Regions from separate parts of the Pseudomonas sp. L7 genome, predicted to be linked through region 2. Evidence: predicted binding sites of a transcription regulator. Region 2 holds the regulator's gene; the other holds the start of a gene.

Region 1 (8,097 bases), 2.5 Mb from region 2:
CAACGCCTGGTTGGGAAAGTAGCTGTAGCCCGACAGCACGGCCTTTATTGCACTGAGCAGCTCGGTCAGTTCCTGCTGTTTGCACACATAACCTGCGGCGCCGGCCTGCATGCAACGCATGGAAAAATGCCCCGGCGCCTGCGATGTCAGAACCAGCACCTTGCTGCCGGGACTGGCAGCAGTCATCCGCGCGATCACTTCAAGCCCGTCGAGTTTGGGTATGCCGATATCGAGCACCACGATATCCGGCAAACACTCTCGAGTCAGTTGCAGCGCATCCACTCCATTGTCCGTTTCCGCCACCACTTCATATCCATGCCGCTCCATCAACATACGTACGGCCAAGCGAATGACCGGATGATCATCCACGATAAGTACTTTATTCATGGGATATCCATTGATCCATTATTCTAGTTGTGACGCGCCAAGATAACCGAGCCAATAGCGTAATGGCGCAGCCATTCCCTGACAGAGGGCATTCAAAGATGAAACTTACATCGTTAATAGAAACTTCCTACATTCATTGCGTGACTCGAATCGATGTCCATCCGTTCGACCAGATGCTCGTGAAAGCTAGCATGAACCGGGAAAGCAGCAGGTGGGGATAGCGCTTCAAAGCGGTGGGATATTTCTACCTTTTGATAAAGAAACATTTATCACCCGCCATATAAGCGGGAATACTTTACTGGTGAGGAAACAGCAGACATTTTCCACGGGGCGCCAGAAGCGATACAGATGCGCTAACGCCAGGAGATCGAATGCCATGAACAGTCCCGCAAAGATCACACCCTTGGGAATTATCGCCATCTTCGCTAGCATCATCGAAGCGTCGGCGCTCGCCTCGCTACCGTTCCTGAATCCAGAGAGCCAGGCCATTTACACCTGGTTTCTAATGGGGTTCCCCTTCTTTCTGACCGTCCTGTTCTTCCTGACCCTCAACTTCAACTGCGAATCGCTCTACATTCCGGAACACAGGGCCATACACCCGCCACTCGACGATCGTGGCGACAGCGAAGCAGCCACGGTCATCACTCTGCCAGGGCAGGATGTGCGCCAAGCCATCGAAACCCAGATCCTGCCCGAGTTGATTCAACCCCCGCAGCGCGAGCGCCGCTGGACGCTCTACAACCTGAGCGCCCACTCCTGCATTCAGCTGTCGGTGCGGGCCATCAAGAAAGGAGAAAAGGTTGCGCTGTAGGTACAGGAAGGCAAAAAAAAACCCGGCCAACAATGACCGGGTTTCTCACCACATACCGACACTCAGAGCAGCGAACGGCCCTTGTTGGCGGCAATGCGCATGCGCAGTGCGTTGAGCTTGATGAAGCCTGCGGCGTCCGCCTGGTTGTAGGCGCCGCCGTCTTCCTCGAAGGTCGCGATGTTGGCGTCGAACAGCGAGTCATCCGACTTGCGGCCCACCACGGTAACATTGCCCTTGTACAGCTTCAGGCGTACGACACCGTTCACATTGGTCTGCGAAGCGTCGATCATCTGCTGCAGCATCAGACGCTCAGGGCTCCACCAGTAGCCGGTGTAGATCAGACTGGCGTACTTGGGCATCAGCTCATCCTTCAGGTGAGCGACTTCGCGGTCCAGAGTGATCGACTCGATGGCGCGGTGGGCACGCAGCATGATGGTGCCGCCAGGCGTCTCGTAGCAGCCGCGCGACTTCATGCCGACGTAGCGGTTCTCGACGATGTCCAGGCGACCGATGCCGTTGGCACCACCGATGCGGTTGAGATCTGCCAGCACGGTGGCTGGGGTCTTCTCGACGCCGTCGATGGCGACGATGTCACCGTTGCGATAGGTCAGCTCGATGTAGGTGGCCTGGTCAGGCGCGTTCTCCGGAGAGACGCTCCAACGCCACATGTCTTCCTCGTGTTCGGTCCAGGTATCTTCCAGGACACCACCTTCATAGGAGATGTGCAGCAGGTTGGCGTCCATCGAGTAGGGCGACTTCTTCTTGCCGTGGCGCTCGATCGGGATACCGTGCTTCTCGGCGTAGTCCATCAGCTTCTCGCGGGACAGCAGGTCCCACTCGCGCCATGGTGCGATGACCTTGACCCCTGGCTTGAGCGCGTAGGCGCCGAGCTCGAAGCGGACCTGGTCGTTACCTTTGCCGGTGGCACCATGGGAAATGGCATCGGCGCCGGTTTCGTTGGCGATTTCGATCAGGCGCTTGGCGATCAGCGGACGAGCGATGGAAGTACCCAGCAGGTACTCACCTTCATACACGGTGTTGGCGCGGAACATCGGGAAGACGAAGTCTCGCACGAACTCTTCGCGCAGATCGTCGATGTAGATTTCCTTGACGCCCATTGCCTGCGCCTTGGCACGGGCCGGCTCGACCTCTTCGCCCTGGCCCAGGTCAGCGGTGAAGGTCACCACTTCGCAGTTGTAGGTGTCTTGCAGCCACTTGAGAATCACCGAAGTATCAAGGCCGCCGGAATACGCCAATACGACCTTTTTTACGTCCGCCATGCCATCACTCCACGGGGTTGTACGGAAAGCCGTCGATTCTACCGACCTCGGTGAAGAATTTACAGTGGGGCGACAGCTTGTGATGACAAAGCGACAGGAAATGTCGTGAGCGCGACCCGTCGCCGCACTCAGGCTTTCTTCGCGCCCGCTGGCAATGCCGGGGGCGGAGCCTGAGTCGTCGGCACCGGCGCCGCAGGCGCGTGTGCTGCAGGCTGGGCCGGGGCGGTGGGCGCCGCGTCGTGAGGTTTCTCCACGGGCTTCTCGATCGGCGTGACGCGGTCGAGCTGAATGTTCACCCGACGGTTGCGCGCCCGGTTGGCGGCCGTGTTGTTCTTGGCCAAGGGATAGCGCTCACCGTGGAAGCGCACGGTGATCTGCTCGTCCGGCACGCCATGGGCCTTGAGGTACTCAGCCACCGCCAACGCACGACGCCGCGAGGCATCGCGGTTGGTCAGGCGATTACCGCTGTTGTCGGAATGGCCGTCGAGTTCGATGTGATTGACCGTAGGATCGGCCTTCAGGTAGTCGAGGATCACGTCCAGACGCGCACGGGCCGCACTGTCCAGATCGAAACCGGTGCCGGGGAACGGCACCTGGGTCTGGCGAATCTGGTCATAGTTCATCGGTAGCAGTTTCGCGGCACACACTTGGTAATCGCCATAGGCCTTGGCGAAACTCACCGGCAGTACATGCACCTCCATCGGCCGCCCGCCCTCGCCGGCATAGTTGCGCACCACCGTACTGCGACCGTCCAGCAGACCATTGATCAGCCGGCTGGCCTGGCCCTGCGAAGAGCTGAACAGCACGCCATTGCGGCTCATGCGCACCGCACCCAGGTTGATGTCGCCACGCCCGGGCTGCCATGGGGCAGCGGCGGCCAGCAGCGTTGCGGAACCTGCGCCCAACGCATTGCTGTCCGAGCGCAGCTGGAAGACTGGCTGCTCGCCTGCACGACGCACGAACTCACCGCTGCCGAAGCCGTCGATCGGCTGGATCAGCCGACACTCGAACTGGTCGCCCTCGACCTTCCAGGCGATGTTCTCCATGCGGGTCTGGAAGGTGAGTGCCCCAGCCGGCAGGCTGGCACACAGGCTGAACAGGAGTAGGTAACGCTGGCGCACGGGCGGCTCCACAGATTCTGACGGCTTACCTGCAGGCTATCGGACGCTCGTCCGAAAACTTGATAGCCGTGCTGCCCACTGGGTTTTCCGGTAGCATTGACGCCTGAGTTCGAACCGCCTGGAAACCCCAATGTCCGATCGCCTGACCCTCCTGCGTCCCGACGACTGGCACATCCATCTGCGCGATGGTGCTGTGCTGCAACATACCGTCGGCGACGTGGCGCGCACCTTCGCCCGCGCCATCATCATGCCCAACCTGGTTCCGCCGGTACGCAACGCCACTGAAGCCGACGCCTACCGCCAGCGCATCCTCGCCGCCCGTCCGGCCGGCAGTCGCTTCGAGCCGCTGATGGTGCTGTACCTGACCGACCGTACCAGCCCCGAGGACATCCGCGCAGCCAAGGCCAGCGGCATCGTCTATGCCGCCAAGCTTTATCCGGCCGGTGCCACGACCAACTCCGACTCGGGCGTGACCAGCATCGACAACATTTTCCCGGCGATCGAGGCACTGGCCGAGACTGGCCTGCCGCTGCTGGTCCACGGTGAAGTGACGCGCTCGGAGATCGACGTGTTCGACCGCGAAAAGCGTTTCATCGACGAGCACATGCGTCGCCTGGTCGAACGCTTCCCGACACTCAAGGTGGTGTTCGAGCACATCACCACCAGCGATGCCGCGCAGTTCGTCACCGAGGCGCCAGCCCACGTCGGTGCAACCATCACCGCCCAGCACCTGCTGTACAACCGCAACCACATGCTGGTCGGCGGTATTCGCCCACACTTCTATTGCCTGCCGATCCTCAAGCGCAACACCCACCAGGTGGCATTGCTGGACGCGGCCACCAGTGGCAATCCGAAGTTCTTCCTCGGCACCGACTCGGCGCCACACGCCAAGCACGCCAAGGAAGCTGCCTGCGGCTGCGCAGGCTGCTACACCGCCTACGCGGCGATCGAGCTGTACGCCGAAGCCTTCGAACAGCGTAACGCCCTGGACAAGCTGGAAGGTTTCGCCAGCCTGCATGGCCCGGCGTTCTACGGCCTGCCGGCAAACACCGACACCATCACCCTGGTGCGCGAGGACTGGACCGCCCCGGCGAGCCTGCCGTTCGGCGACACCACCGTGGTTCCGCTGCGCGCTGGCGAAACGCTGCGCTGGCGCCTGCTGGAGGACAACGCGTGAGCGAAGACCTTTACGATGACGACCAGGACGGTCAGGTAGGCAGCAGCTCGCGCCACCCGATGGCCGAGCGCTTCCGTGGCTACCTGCCGGTGGTCGTGGACGTCGAGACCGGCGGCTTCAACAGCGCCACCGACGCGCTGCTGGAAATCGCCGCCGTCACCATCGGCATGGACGAGAAGGGCTTCCTGTTCCCGGAACACACCTACTTCTACCGTGTCGAGCCTTTCGAAGGCGCGAATATCGAAGCGGCGGCGCTGGAATTCACCGGCATCAAGCTGGACCACCCGCTGCGCATGGCCGTGAGCGAAGAAAGCGCGCTCACCGATATCTTCCGCGGCGTGCGCAAAGCGCTCAAGGCCAATGGCTGCAAGCGGGCGATCCTGGTCGGCCATAACAGCAGCTTCGACTTGGGCTTCCTCAACGCCGCGGTGGCGCGCAACGATCTCAAGCGCAACCCCTTCCACCCGTTCTCCAGCTTCGACACCGCGACGCTGGCGGGGCTGGCCTATGGTCAGACCGTACTGGCGCGGGCCTGCCAGAGTGCCGATATCGACTTCGATGGGCGCGAGGCGCATTCGGCACGTTACGACACCGAGAAGACCGCCGAGCTGTTCTGCGGGATCGTCAACCGCTGGAAAGAGATGGGCGGCTGGCGCGACTTCAACGACTGAGTCGAAATCCTGGGGTGCGCAGCGCTCCAGGATGCCAGACACAAAAAAACCGGCCACATGGGCCGGTTTTTTTACGCGTGGCGATTACAGCTTGCCAGCGTTCTCGCTCAGGTAGGCCGCAACACCTTCCGGCGAAGCGTTCATGCCCTTGTCGCCTTTCTTCCAGTTGGCCGGGCAGACTTCGCCGTGCTCTTCGTGGAATTGCAGGGCGTCGACCAGACGCAGCAGCTCGTCCATGTTACGGCCCAGTGGCAGGTCGTTGACGATCTGCGAACGGACAACGCCGTTCTTGTCGATCAGGAAGGCACCACGGAAGGCTACGCCGCCTTCGGACTCGACGTCGTAGGCCTTGCAGATTTCGTGGGTGATGTCGGCCGCCAGGGTGTACTTGACCTGACCGATACCGCCGTTGTTGACCGGGGTGTTACGCCAGGCGTTGTGGGTGAAGTGCGAGTCGATCGACACGCCGATCACTTCCACGCCACGGGCTTCGAAGTCAGGAATGCGGTTGTCCAGGGCGATCAGCTCGGACGGGCAGACGAAGGTGAAGTCCAGCGGGTAGAAGAACACCAGGCCGTACTTGCCCTTGATGGCCGAAGCCAGGTTGAAGCTGTCGACGATCTCGCCGTTGCCCAGCACGGCTGGAACGGTGAAGTCCGGGGCTTGTTTACCAACGAGCACGCTCATTCGTTATCTCCTGATGATGGTGAAAAACCGTTGCCCGGGCGAGGCTTGCACGCCCGGCATCCAACAAAGGCCGACCATCATACACGGCTTATCGTGACAGGCCGAATCGAACCACCGGTCGCGGGAAGATGAAGCTTTCTTCAAGTGCTTTGACAAGCATTCTCATTACCATTAAGCTCCACCCCATCGACTCAACCAGCGATGGTCTGACCTTATGTATGTATGTCTCTGCGTCGGCGTAACCGATGGACAGATCCGTGATGCGATCTACGAAGGATGCTGCAGCTACAAGGAAGTCCGTGCCGCCACCAACGTCGCCAGCCAGTGCGGCAAGTGTGCGTGCCTCGCCAAGCAGGTGGTCCGTGAAACATTGACAGACCTTCAGCTCAGTCAAACGGCCGCCCTGCCTTATCCGGTAGAATTTAACGCCGCCTGAAACACCCCGATTTTGAAGAACCGGACCTCGTGTCCGGTTTTTTTATGCCTGTAATTCAATAAGTTAGCCTTCGAACGCGGTTCACAAACATTCTTATTCCTATTAATTTTCACTTATTATTCAAGAACTTAGGTTTGACACGCGAAGTTGTCGGGCTCAAACTTCCTGCATTGGCACACTTCTACAGGGCAGGAACCCGATCATGAAAGGCGACGTAAGCGTCATCCAGCATCTCAACAAGATCCTCGGAAACGAGCTGGTCGCGATCAACCAGTACTTCCTGCACGCACGCATGTACGAAGATTGGGGCCTGAACAAGCTCGGCAAGCACGAGTACAAGGAATCCATCGACGAGATGAAGCACGCTGACAAGCTGATCAAGCGTATTCTCTTCCTCGAAGGCATCCCCAACGTCCAGGACCTGGGCAAGCTGCTGATCGGCGAGCACACCAAGGAAATGCTCGAGTGCGACCTGAAGATCGAGCAGAAAGGCCTGGTTGACCTGAAAGCCGCCATCGCGCACTGCGAAACGGTCGGCGACTTCGGCTCCCGCGAATTGCTCGAAGACATCCTCGAGTCCGAGGAAGAGCACATCGACTGGCTGGAAACCCAGCTGGGCCTGATCGACAAGATCGGCATCGAGAACTACCTGCAGTCGCAGATGGGCGAAGAATAAGCCTCCCTGGATAGCACCCATGAAAAAGCCCCGCCTAGGCGGGGCTTTTTCATGCCGGCGGTAAACCTGGATCAGGCCTCGGAAGCCTTGGCCTTGGCGGCTGCTTCCTTGATCAGGGTCTGCAGCTCACCCTTCTCGAACATCTCCAGCATGATGTCGCTGCCCCCCACCAGCTCACCACCTACCCACAGCTGAGGGAAGGTTGGCCAGTTGGCATACTTGGGCAGGTTGGCGCGGATTTCCGGGTTCTGCAGGATGTCGACGTAGGCGAATTTCTCGCCACAACCCATCACAGCCTGCGAAGCACGGGCCGAGAAGCCGCACTGCGGGGCATTCGGCGAGCCTTTCATGTAAAGCAGAATGGTGTTGTTGGCAATCTGCTCTTTGATTGTTTCGATGATATCCATGGAGCACCTCGGCTGAACTTTCCGACACGGTCGTCGGCACGGTGACGCATTGTATCGGAAAGCCGAGTGTCGTGCTTGGTAATGGACCTGGGGCGTCAAGCCGCCCCATTTCGCAATCAGGCCGCCTCCACCTGCACCGGTACTCCATTGAGCGCGGCATTGCCCGACAACGCATCGCGCAGCCGTTCATCGGTCAGGTCATTGGCACTCACCCCCGGCTGTGCGTGGGCAATCTGCAAGCGAACACCCTGGCGACCATGCCCGTAGCCATGCGGCAGGCTGACCACCCCGGGCATCACCTCTTCACTGGCCAGAACCTGCACCTCCAGGCTACCGGTACGCGAGCGAACCCTTACCCATTGCCCGTCCTCGAGCTGGCGCTGCTGCAAGTCCTGCGGATGCATCAGCAATTGGTGCCGTGGCTTGCCTTTGACCAGGCGATGG
Region 2 (8,097 bases):
ACAGAAGGCCAAGCAGGTGGCTCTGCAGGAGGCTCAGCGCCAACAGGACCTGCTGCCATCGCCTCAGCGCGCCATGGAAACCAAGGAGCTGGGCTGGGACGACGTGACCCCGATCGACATGATTGGCCTGGAGGTCGGCTATCGCCTGATTCCGCTGGTCGACCGCAACCAGGGCGGCCAGTTGCTGGCGCGGATCAAGGGCGTGCGCAAGAAGCTCTCGCAGGACCTGGGTTTTCTCATGCCCACCGTACACATTCGCGACAACCTCGACCTGCAGCCCAGTGCCTATCGCCTGACGCTGATGGGGGTGATCCTGGCCGAGGCCGAGATCTACCCGGACCGCGAGCTTGCGATCAACCCTGGGCAGGTGTTCGGCACCCTCAATGGTATCGCCGCGCGCGACCCGGCCTTTGGCCTGGAGGCGGTGTGGATCGATGTGGCCCAGCGCGCCCAGGCGCAGTCCTTGGGGTACACGGTGGTCGATGCCAGCACCGTGGTCGCCACTCACCTCAACCAGATTCTGCAGAAGCACTGCCACGAGCTGATCGGCCATGAAGAGGTTCAGCAGTTGCTGCAGGTGCTGTCCAAGGCATCGCCGAAACTTGCCGAGGAATTGGTGCCGGGTGTCATTTCCTTGTCGGGGTTGCTCAAGGTCCTGCAGGCCCTGCTTGCCGAGCAGGTGCCCGTGCGTGACATCCGCAGCATTGCCGAGGCCATCGCCAACAATGCCGCCAAGAGTCAAGATACCGCCGCGTTGGTGGCTTCGGTGCGGGTCGGCTTGTCCCGCGCCATCGTGCAAAGCATTGTCGGCGTTGAGTCCGAGCTGCCTGTGATCACCCTTGAACCAAGGTTGGAACAGATCTTGCTCAATAGTTTGCAAAGGGCCGGGCAGGGTCAGGAAGACGGTGTTCTTCTTGAACCGAGCATGGCCGAGAAGTTGCAGCGTTCGCTGATCGAGGCGGCGCAGCGCCAGGAGATGCAAGGCCAGCCGGCCATCCTCCTGGTCGCCGGCCCGATCCGTGCCATGCTGTCGAGATTCGGTCGTCTGGCCGTGCCCAACCTGCATGTGCTGGCGTACCAGGAAATACCGGACAACAAGCAAGTCACCATCGTTGCCACCGTGGGCCCTAATGGCTGAGGTAGTGGGTTATGCAAGTTAAGCGTTTTTTCGCCGCCGATATGCGTCAGGCCATGAAACTGGTCCGTGATGAGCTTGGCGCCGATGCCGCGATCATCGGCAACCGGCGTATCGCCGGCGGTGTCGAACTGACGGCCGCGCTGGACTACAAGCTGTCCGCCCTGGCCCCACGCGTGCCGAATGTCGAGCTCGAGGACGAGCTGCGCAAGACCCATTCGCGCATCGCCACCGCCCAGGCCGAGCTGGACGGGCGTGGTGACGCCGAGCTCGGCAACCGGCAACTGTTTGCCGGCCTGTCGCTGACCGCGTCCGAGCCACTGGTCGAGCCGCATGTGGAAGCGCCGGTGCCTGCGCCGGCCCCGGCAGCTCCGGCGGTGGACAAGCGCGTATTCGATGCCATGCGTTCGGAGCTTTCGGGCCTGCGCGAGCTGCTCGAAGTGCAGCTCGGCTCGCTTGCCTGGGGCCAGTTGCAGGGCAGCAAGCCGCAGCAGGCCAACCTCTGGCGTCGCTTGCAGCGCCTGGGCCTGTCTGGCCCGATCGCCCGTGAACTGCTCGACCTGGCCGGTGAAATCGAAGACCCGCGCCAGGCCTGGCGCATGGTCCTGGCGCACCTGGCGCGCCTGATCGAGGTGCCTGAGGTCGAGCCGATCGAGGAGGGCGGGGTCATCGCCATGGTCGGCCCGGCCGGCATGGGCAAGACCACCACCCTGGCCAAGCTTGCGGCACGCTACGTGCTCAAGTACGGCTCGCAGCACCTGGCGCTGGTGAGCATGGACAGCTATCGCATCGGTGCCCAGGAGCAGCTCAAGACCCTCGGGCGCATCCTCAATGTGCCGGTGACCTATGTCGATCCGGGCCAGTCGCTGGCCCAGGCCCTGGAACCACTGCTGCGCAAGCGCGTGGTGCTGATCGATACCGCGGGCCTTCAGGCCAGCGATCCGGCCCTGCGCATGCAGCTCGAGTCGCTCGCCAGCCGCGGCATCGCCGCCAAGAACTACCTGGTACTGGCCACCACCAGCCAGAAGCAGGTGCTGACCGCCGCCTATCACAGCTACAAGCGCTGTGGCCTGGCCGGTTGCATCCTGACCAAGCTCGATGAAACGGGCAGCCTCGGCGAAGTGCTGAGCCTGGCCATCAGTCACGAACTGCCCGTGGCCTATCTCACCGATGGTCCGCGCATTCCGGACGACCTGCAGCTGCCGCGCAAGCACCAGTTGGTGAGCCGTGCGGTCAGCGTGCAGTTGCAGGAAGAGCCCAGCGAAGAGGCCATGGCCGACATGTTCGCTGATCTCTACCACAATCCCGATAAGCGGGCGGGTTGAAGATGAACGGCGCAGGGGGTCGACAGCGGCCCTTCAAGTGGGCGGGTCCCACGCGAGACAAGGTAAAGAACAGACATGGGTAGCATGCATCCCGTACAGGTGATCGCCGTCACCGGTGGCAAAGGTGGCGTCGGCAAGACCAACGTTTCAGTGAACCTGTCCCTGGCGCTGGCCGAACTCGGCCGCCGGGTCATGCTGCTGGACGCCGACCTGGGTCTGGCTAACGTCGACGTGCTGCTGGGGCTGACCCCCAAACGTACCCTGGCCGACGTCATCGAAGGACGCTGCGAGCTGCGCGACGTGCTGCTGCAGGGGCCGGGCGGCGTACGCATCGTGCCGGCGGCTTCGGGCACCCAGAGCATGGTGCACCTGGCGCCGGCCCAGCATGCCGGGCTAATCCAGGCGTTCAGCGAGATCGGCGACAACCTCGACGTATTGGTGATCGACACCGCTGCGGGTATCGGTGACTCGGTGGTCAGTTTTGTCCGCGCCGCGCAGGAGGTGCTGCTGGTGGTGTGCGACGAGCCTACCTCGATCACCGATGCCTACGCCCTGATCAAGTTGCTCAACCGCGATTACGGCATGAATCGCTTCCGCGTCCTGGCCAACATGGCGCAGAGCCCGCAGGAAGGGCGCAACCTGTTTGCCAAGCTGACCAAGGTCACTGACCGCTTCCTCGACGTGGCCCTGCAGTACGTCGGCGCCGTGCCCTACGACGAGTGCGTGCGCAAGGCGGTGCAGAAGCAGCGCGCAGTGTACGAGGCCTTCCCGCGCTCCAAGTGCGCCCTGGCCTTCAAGGCCATTGCGCAGAAGGTCGACAGCTGGCCGCTGCCGGCCAACCCGCGTGGGCACCTGGAGTTCTTCGTCGAGCGCCTGGTGCAGCCTACCAGTGCGGGGCCGGTGCTATGAACGCGAGCGGATTCAAGATGTACAGCAAGGCGTCCAAGGACGCCCAGTACGAGCTGGTCGAGCGCTATGCCCCGCTGGTCAAGCGCATCGCCTACCACCTGTTGGCGCGCCTGCCGGCCAACGTGCAGGTCGAGGACCTGATCCAGGCCGGCATGATCGGCCTGCTGGAAGTGGCCAACAAGTACGACGCCAGCAAAGGCGCGAGCTTCGAGACCTATGCCGGCATCCGCATCCGTGGCGCCATGCTCGACGAGGTGCGCAAGGGCGATTGGGCGCCGCGTTCGGTGCACCGCAACACGCGCATGGTCAGTGACGCGATTCGCGCCGTCGAAGCAAGAACCGGTCGTGACGCTAAAGATCACGAGGTTGCTGCCGAACTCCAATTGGGTCTCGACGATTATTACGGGATTCTGAACGATACCTTGGGCAGCCGCCTGTTCAGTTTCGACGACCTGCTGCAGGACGGCGAACACGAAGGGCTGCACGAGGACGGTGCCAGCGGCCAGGTCGAGCCGTGGCGGGATCTGGAAGACGAACGCTTCCAGGCCGCACTGACCGACGCGATCGCCAACCTGCCGGAGCGCGAGCGCCTGGTCCTGGCGCTGTACTACGACGAAGAGTTGAACCTCAAGGAAATCGGGGAAGTGCTGGGGGTCAGCGAGTCGCGTGTCAGCCAGTTGCACAGCCAGTGCGCAGCGCGTCTGCGCAGCCGGTTGGGTGAATGGCGGGCACGGTGAACCCGGGTTCGATGCAGTCGTTTTACGTGGTGCCGAATTGATTGAGCGCGCGCTTGCCAGACGAGCGCGTTTAAGACTGCTTGGAGGTCTAATTGAACAAAGATATGAAAATCCTCATCGTTGACGACTTCTCGACGATGCGGCGGATCATCAAGAACCTGTTGCGTGATCTGGGCTTCACCAACACCGACGAGGCCGACGATGGCACCACGGCCCTGCCGATGCTCGAAAGCGGTCATTACGACTTCCTGGTGACCGACTGGAACATGCCCGGCATGTCCGGTATCGACCTGCTGCGCAAGGTACGTGCCCACGACCGTCTCAAGGGCATGCCGGTGCTGATGGTGACCGCCGAGGCCAAGCGCGACCAGATCATCGAAGCGGCCCAGGCCGGCGTCAACGGCTACGTGGTCAAGCCTTTCACCGCGCAGGTACTCAAAGAAAAGATCGAGAAGATCTTCGAACGCGTCAACGGCTGAGCCATGTCTGGGGGCGCTATGGAATCAAGAAACGATTCTCTGGGGGAGTTCGAGTCGACCCTGAAGAAGCACGCCGAGCAGCTGGTGCAAAGCCTGGAGCGCGGCCAGTTCGGCGAGGCGGTGCAGCTGATCCACCAGCTCAACCAGACCCGTGACCGTGGCCTTTACCAGGAGGTCGGCAAGCTCACCCGCGAGCTGCACAGCGCCATCGTCAGTTTCCAGATCGATCCGCGCATGCCGCAGGCCGAGGAAGTGTCGCAGATCACCGACGCCACCGAACGGCTGTCCTACGTGGTCCGGCTGACCGAGAACGCGGCCAATCGCACCATGGACCTGGTCGAACAGAGCACGCCGGTGCTCAACGACCTGGCGAGCGAGGCCCAGACCTTGTCCGTCGACTGGCAGCGCTTCATGCGTCGCGAGGTGGCGGCGCCGGAGTTTCGTGAGCTGGTCAAGCGCGTCGACAGTTTCCTGACGCACAGCGCCGAAGGTAACCGCAAGGTGGCCGGCCACCTCAACGATATTCTCCTGGCTCAGGACTATCAGGACCTGACCGGGCAGGTGATCAAGCGGGTGACCGCACTGGTCACCGAAGTCGAAAGCAATCTGCTCAAGCTCGTGTTGATGGCCAGTCAAGTCGACCGCTTTGCCGGTATCGAACATGACCACGATCAATTGCGTGCTGAAAAAGATGAAGAAAAACATCCAACTCGGGGTGAAGGTCCGCAGATTCATGCCGATAAGCGTGAAGACGTCGTGTCCGGTCAGGACGATGTCGATGATCTGCTGTCCAGCCTGGGTTTTTAGGGAGCACGTTTAATGAGCTTCGGCGCCGATGAAGAAATCCTTCAGGATTTCCTGGTAGAAGCCGGCGAAATCCTCGAGCAACTGTCCGAGCAACTGGTCGAGCTGGAAAGCCGACCTGACGATGCGGATTTGCTCAATGCGATCTTTCGCGGTTTTCACACTGTAAAAGGGGGCGCCGGCTTCCTTCAGCTCAATGAGTTGGTGGAGTGCTGCCACATTGCCGAGAACGTCTTCGACATCCTGCGCAAGGGAGAGCGCAGGGTCGATGCCGAACTGATGGATGTGGTGCTCGAAGCGCTGGATACGGTCAACAGCATGTTTGGCCAGGTTCGCGAGCGCAGCGACATCACCCCGGCCACGCCAGAGCTGCTCGCCGCGCTGTCGCGCCTGGCCGAACCGGCCAGCGCCGATGCCGTGGCACCGGTTGTCGTGGCCGCGGCCGTCGTCGAGGCACCGGCTGCCGAGGCGGACATCACCGATACCGAATTCGAACAACTGCTCGATTCCCTCGACGCGGTCAAGGCCCAGGCCGAGGCGGCCGAGCAGTCGCAGGGCGAAGCCGTTTCCGGCAGCGCTGACGAGATCACCGACGCCGAGTTCGAATCGCTGCTCGACCAGTTGCATGGCAAGGGTCAGTTCTCGCCGGAAGTCGCGGCGAGCGAGCCGGAGGCTGCAGTCGCGGCGCCGGCCGGTGACGAGATCACCGACGAAGAGTTCGAGGCGCTGCTCGACCAGTTGCACGGCAAGGGCGCTTTTGCCGCCGATGCACTGCCGAGCGTCGAAGCCACCGCCAGCACTGCCACTGCACCGGCGGCCGAACCTGTCGGCGACCATATCACCGACAACGAGTTCGAGGCCCTGCTGGACCAACTGCATGGCAAGGGCAAGTTCAGTGGCGATGCCGTTGCGGCTGAAGCGCCTGCCGTTGCCGTGGCGGCCGCACCTGCTGCCAAGGCTGAAAACAAGCCCGTCGCCAAACCGGCGCCTGCACCCGCGCCAGCCGCCAAGCCTGCCGCCGCTGCGGCCCCGGCACGCGCTGCAGCCCCGGCTGCCGACAAGCACGGCGCCAGCGAGGCGGAAACCACGGTGCGGGTCGATACCGCGCGCCTGGATGAAATCATGAACATGGTCGGCGAACTGGTGTTGGTGCGTAACCGCCTGGTGCGCCTGGGCCTGAACAGCGGCGACGAGGCCATGTCCAAGGCCGTGTCCAACCTGGACGTGGTCACCGCCGACCTGCAGACCGCGGTCATGAAGACCCGCATGCAGCCGATCAAGAAGGTCTTCGGCCGCTTCCCGCGCCTGGTGCGCGACCTGGCCCGCCAGCTCAAGAAAGAAATCAACCTGGAGCTGGTCGGCGAAGAGACCGACCTGGACAAGAACCTGGTCGAGGCCCTGGCCGACCCGCTGGTGCACTTGGTGCGCAACGCGGTCGACCATGGCGTCGAGACCCCCGAAGAGCGCGAGGCCTCCGGCAAGGCGCGCACCGGTCGGGTGGTCCTGTCGGCGGAGCAGGAGGGTGACCACATCCTGCTGTCGATCTCCGACGACGGCAAGGGCATGGACCCGAACGTCCTGCGCGCCAAGGCGGTCGAGAAGGGCCTGATGGACAAGGATGCAGCCGACCGCCTGAGCGAGTCGGATTGCTACAACCTGATCTTCGCCCCGGGCTTCTCGACCAAGACCGAGATTTCCGACGTGTCCGGCCGCGGTGTGGGCATGGATGTGGTGAAGACCAAGATTTCCCAGCTCAACGGCTCGATCAACATCTTCTCGGCCAAGGGCCAGGGCTCGAAGATCATCATCAAGGTGCCACTGACGCTGGCAATCATGCCGACGCTGATGGTGATGCTGGGCAACCAGGCGTTCGCGTTCCCGCTGGTCAACGTCAACGAGATCTTCCACCTCGACCTGTCGCGCACCAACGTGGTCGATGGCCAGGAAGTGGTGATCGTGCGCGACAAGGCGCTGCCGCTGTTCTACCTCAAGCGCTGGCTGGTCCAGGACCAGCAGCATGAGGAGCAGCTCGAAGGGCATGTGGTGATCCTGTCGGTCGGCACTCAGCGTATCGGCTTCGTGGTCGACCAGCTGGTGGGCCAGGAAGAGGTGGTGATCAAGCCGCTGGGCAAGATGCTGCAGGGCACCCCGGGCATGTCCGGCGCCACCATCACCGGTGACGGTCGTATCGCGCTGATCCTCGACGTCCCGAGCATGCTCAAGCGTTACGCCGCCCGGCGTATTTGATTTCGGCGGCGCGGCCTGGCGGTTGCGCCGCCTAATGGAGTGTTTATGGCAGTCAAGGTCCTGGTGGTGGATGATTCCGGTTTCTTCCGCCGCCGTGTCTCGGAAATCCTCTCGGCGGACCCGACCATCCAGGTGGTCGGCACCGCGACCAACGGCAAGGAAGCGATCGACCAGGCGCTGGCGCTCAAGCCTGATGTGATCACCATGGACTACGAGATGCCGATGATGGACGGCATTACCGCCGTGCGGCACATCATGCAGCGCTGCCCGACGCCGGTCCTGATGTTCTCTTCGCTTACCCACGAAGGCGCGCGTGTCACCCTCGATGCGCTGGACGCAGGGGCGGTCGATTACCTGCCGAAGAACTTCGAGGATATTTCGCGCAATCCCGAGAAGGTCAAGCAGATGCTGTGCGAGAAGGTCCACACCATCTCGCGCAGCAATCGCCGTTTCAGCAGTTT

Evidence for each region. The regulator FliA, encoded in region 2, starts transcription of late flagellar genes. The targets are predictions, from matches to a motif close to CTAAAGTTTNNNNNNNNNNNGCCGNTAA.
Region 1: a site for FliA is predicted at 3,636-3,663, ahead of ACK3BK_RS06380 (flagellar protein MotY). Genes of this name have one in related genera too.

The regions. Positions count from the first base shown of each region.
Region 1 covers NZ_CP176784.1:1,334,049-1,342,145, reverse strand. Annotated here, with positions in the region: gene ACK3BK_RS06395 (response regulator transcription factor) at 1-387, opposite strand, end outside; gene ACK3BK_RS06390 (hypothetical protein) at 764-1,198, shown strand; gene ACK3BK_RS06385 (argininosuccinate synthase) at 1,261-2,478, opposite strand; gene ACK3BK_RS06380 (flagellar protein MotY) at 2,607-3,599, opposite strand; gene pyrC (dihydroorotase) at 3,730-4,776, shown strand; gene rnt (ribonuclease T) at 4,773-5,447, shown strand; gene ACK3BK_RS06365 (peroxiredoxin) at 5,532-6,134, opposite strand; gene ACK3BK_RS06360 (bacterioferritin-associated ferredoxin) at 6,349-6,570, shown strand; gene bfr (bacterioferritin) at 6,773-7,246, shown strand; gene grxD (Grx4 family monothiol glutaredoxin) at 7,318-7,653, opposite strand; gene ACK3BK_RS06345 (molybdopterin oxidoreductase family protein) at 7,770-8,097, opposite strand, start outside.
Region 2 covers NZ_CP176784.1:3,817,819-3,825,915, reverse strand. Annotated here, with positions in the region: gene flhA (flagellar biosynthesis protein FlhA) at 1-1,138, shown strand, start outside; gene flhF (flagellar biosynthesis protein FlhF) at 1,150-2,460, shown strand; gene fleN (flagellar synthesis regulator FleN) at 2,536-3,369, shown strand; gene fliA (RNA polymerase sigma factor FliA) at 3,366-4,106, shown strand; gene ACK3BK_RS17585 (chemotaxis response regulator CheY) at 4,211-4,585, shown strand; gene ACK3BK_RS17580 (protein phosphatase CheZ) at 4,604-5,392, shown strand; gene ACK3BK_RS17575 (chemotaxis protein CheA) at 5,405-7,636, shown strand; gene ACK3BK_RS17570 (chemotaxis response regulator protein-glutamate methylesterase) at 7,682-8,097, shown strand, end outside.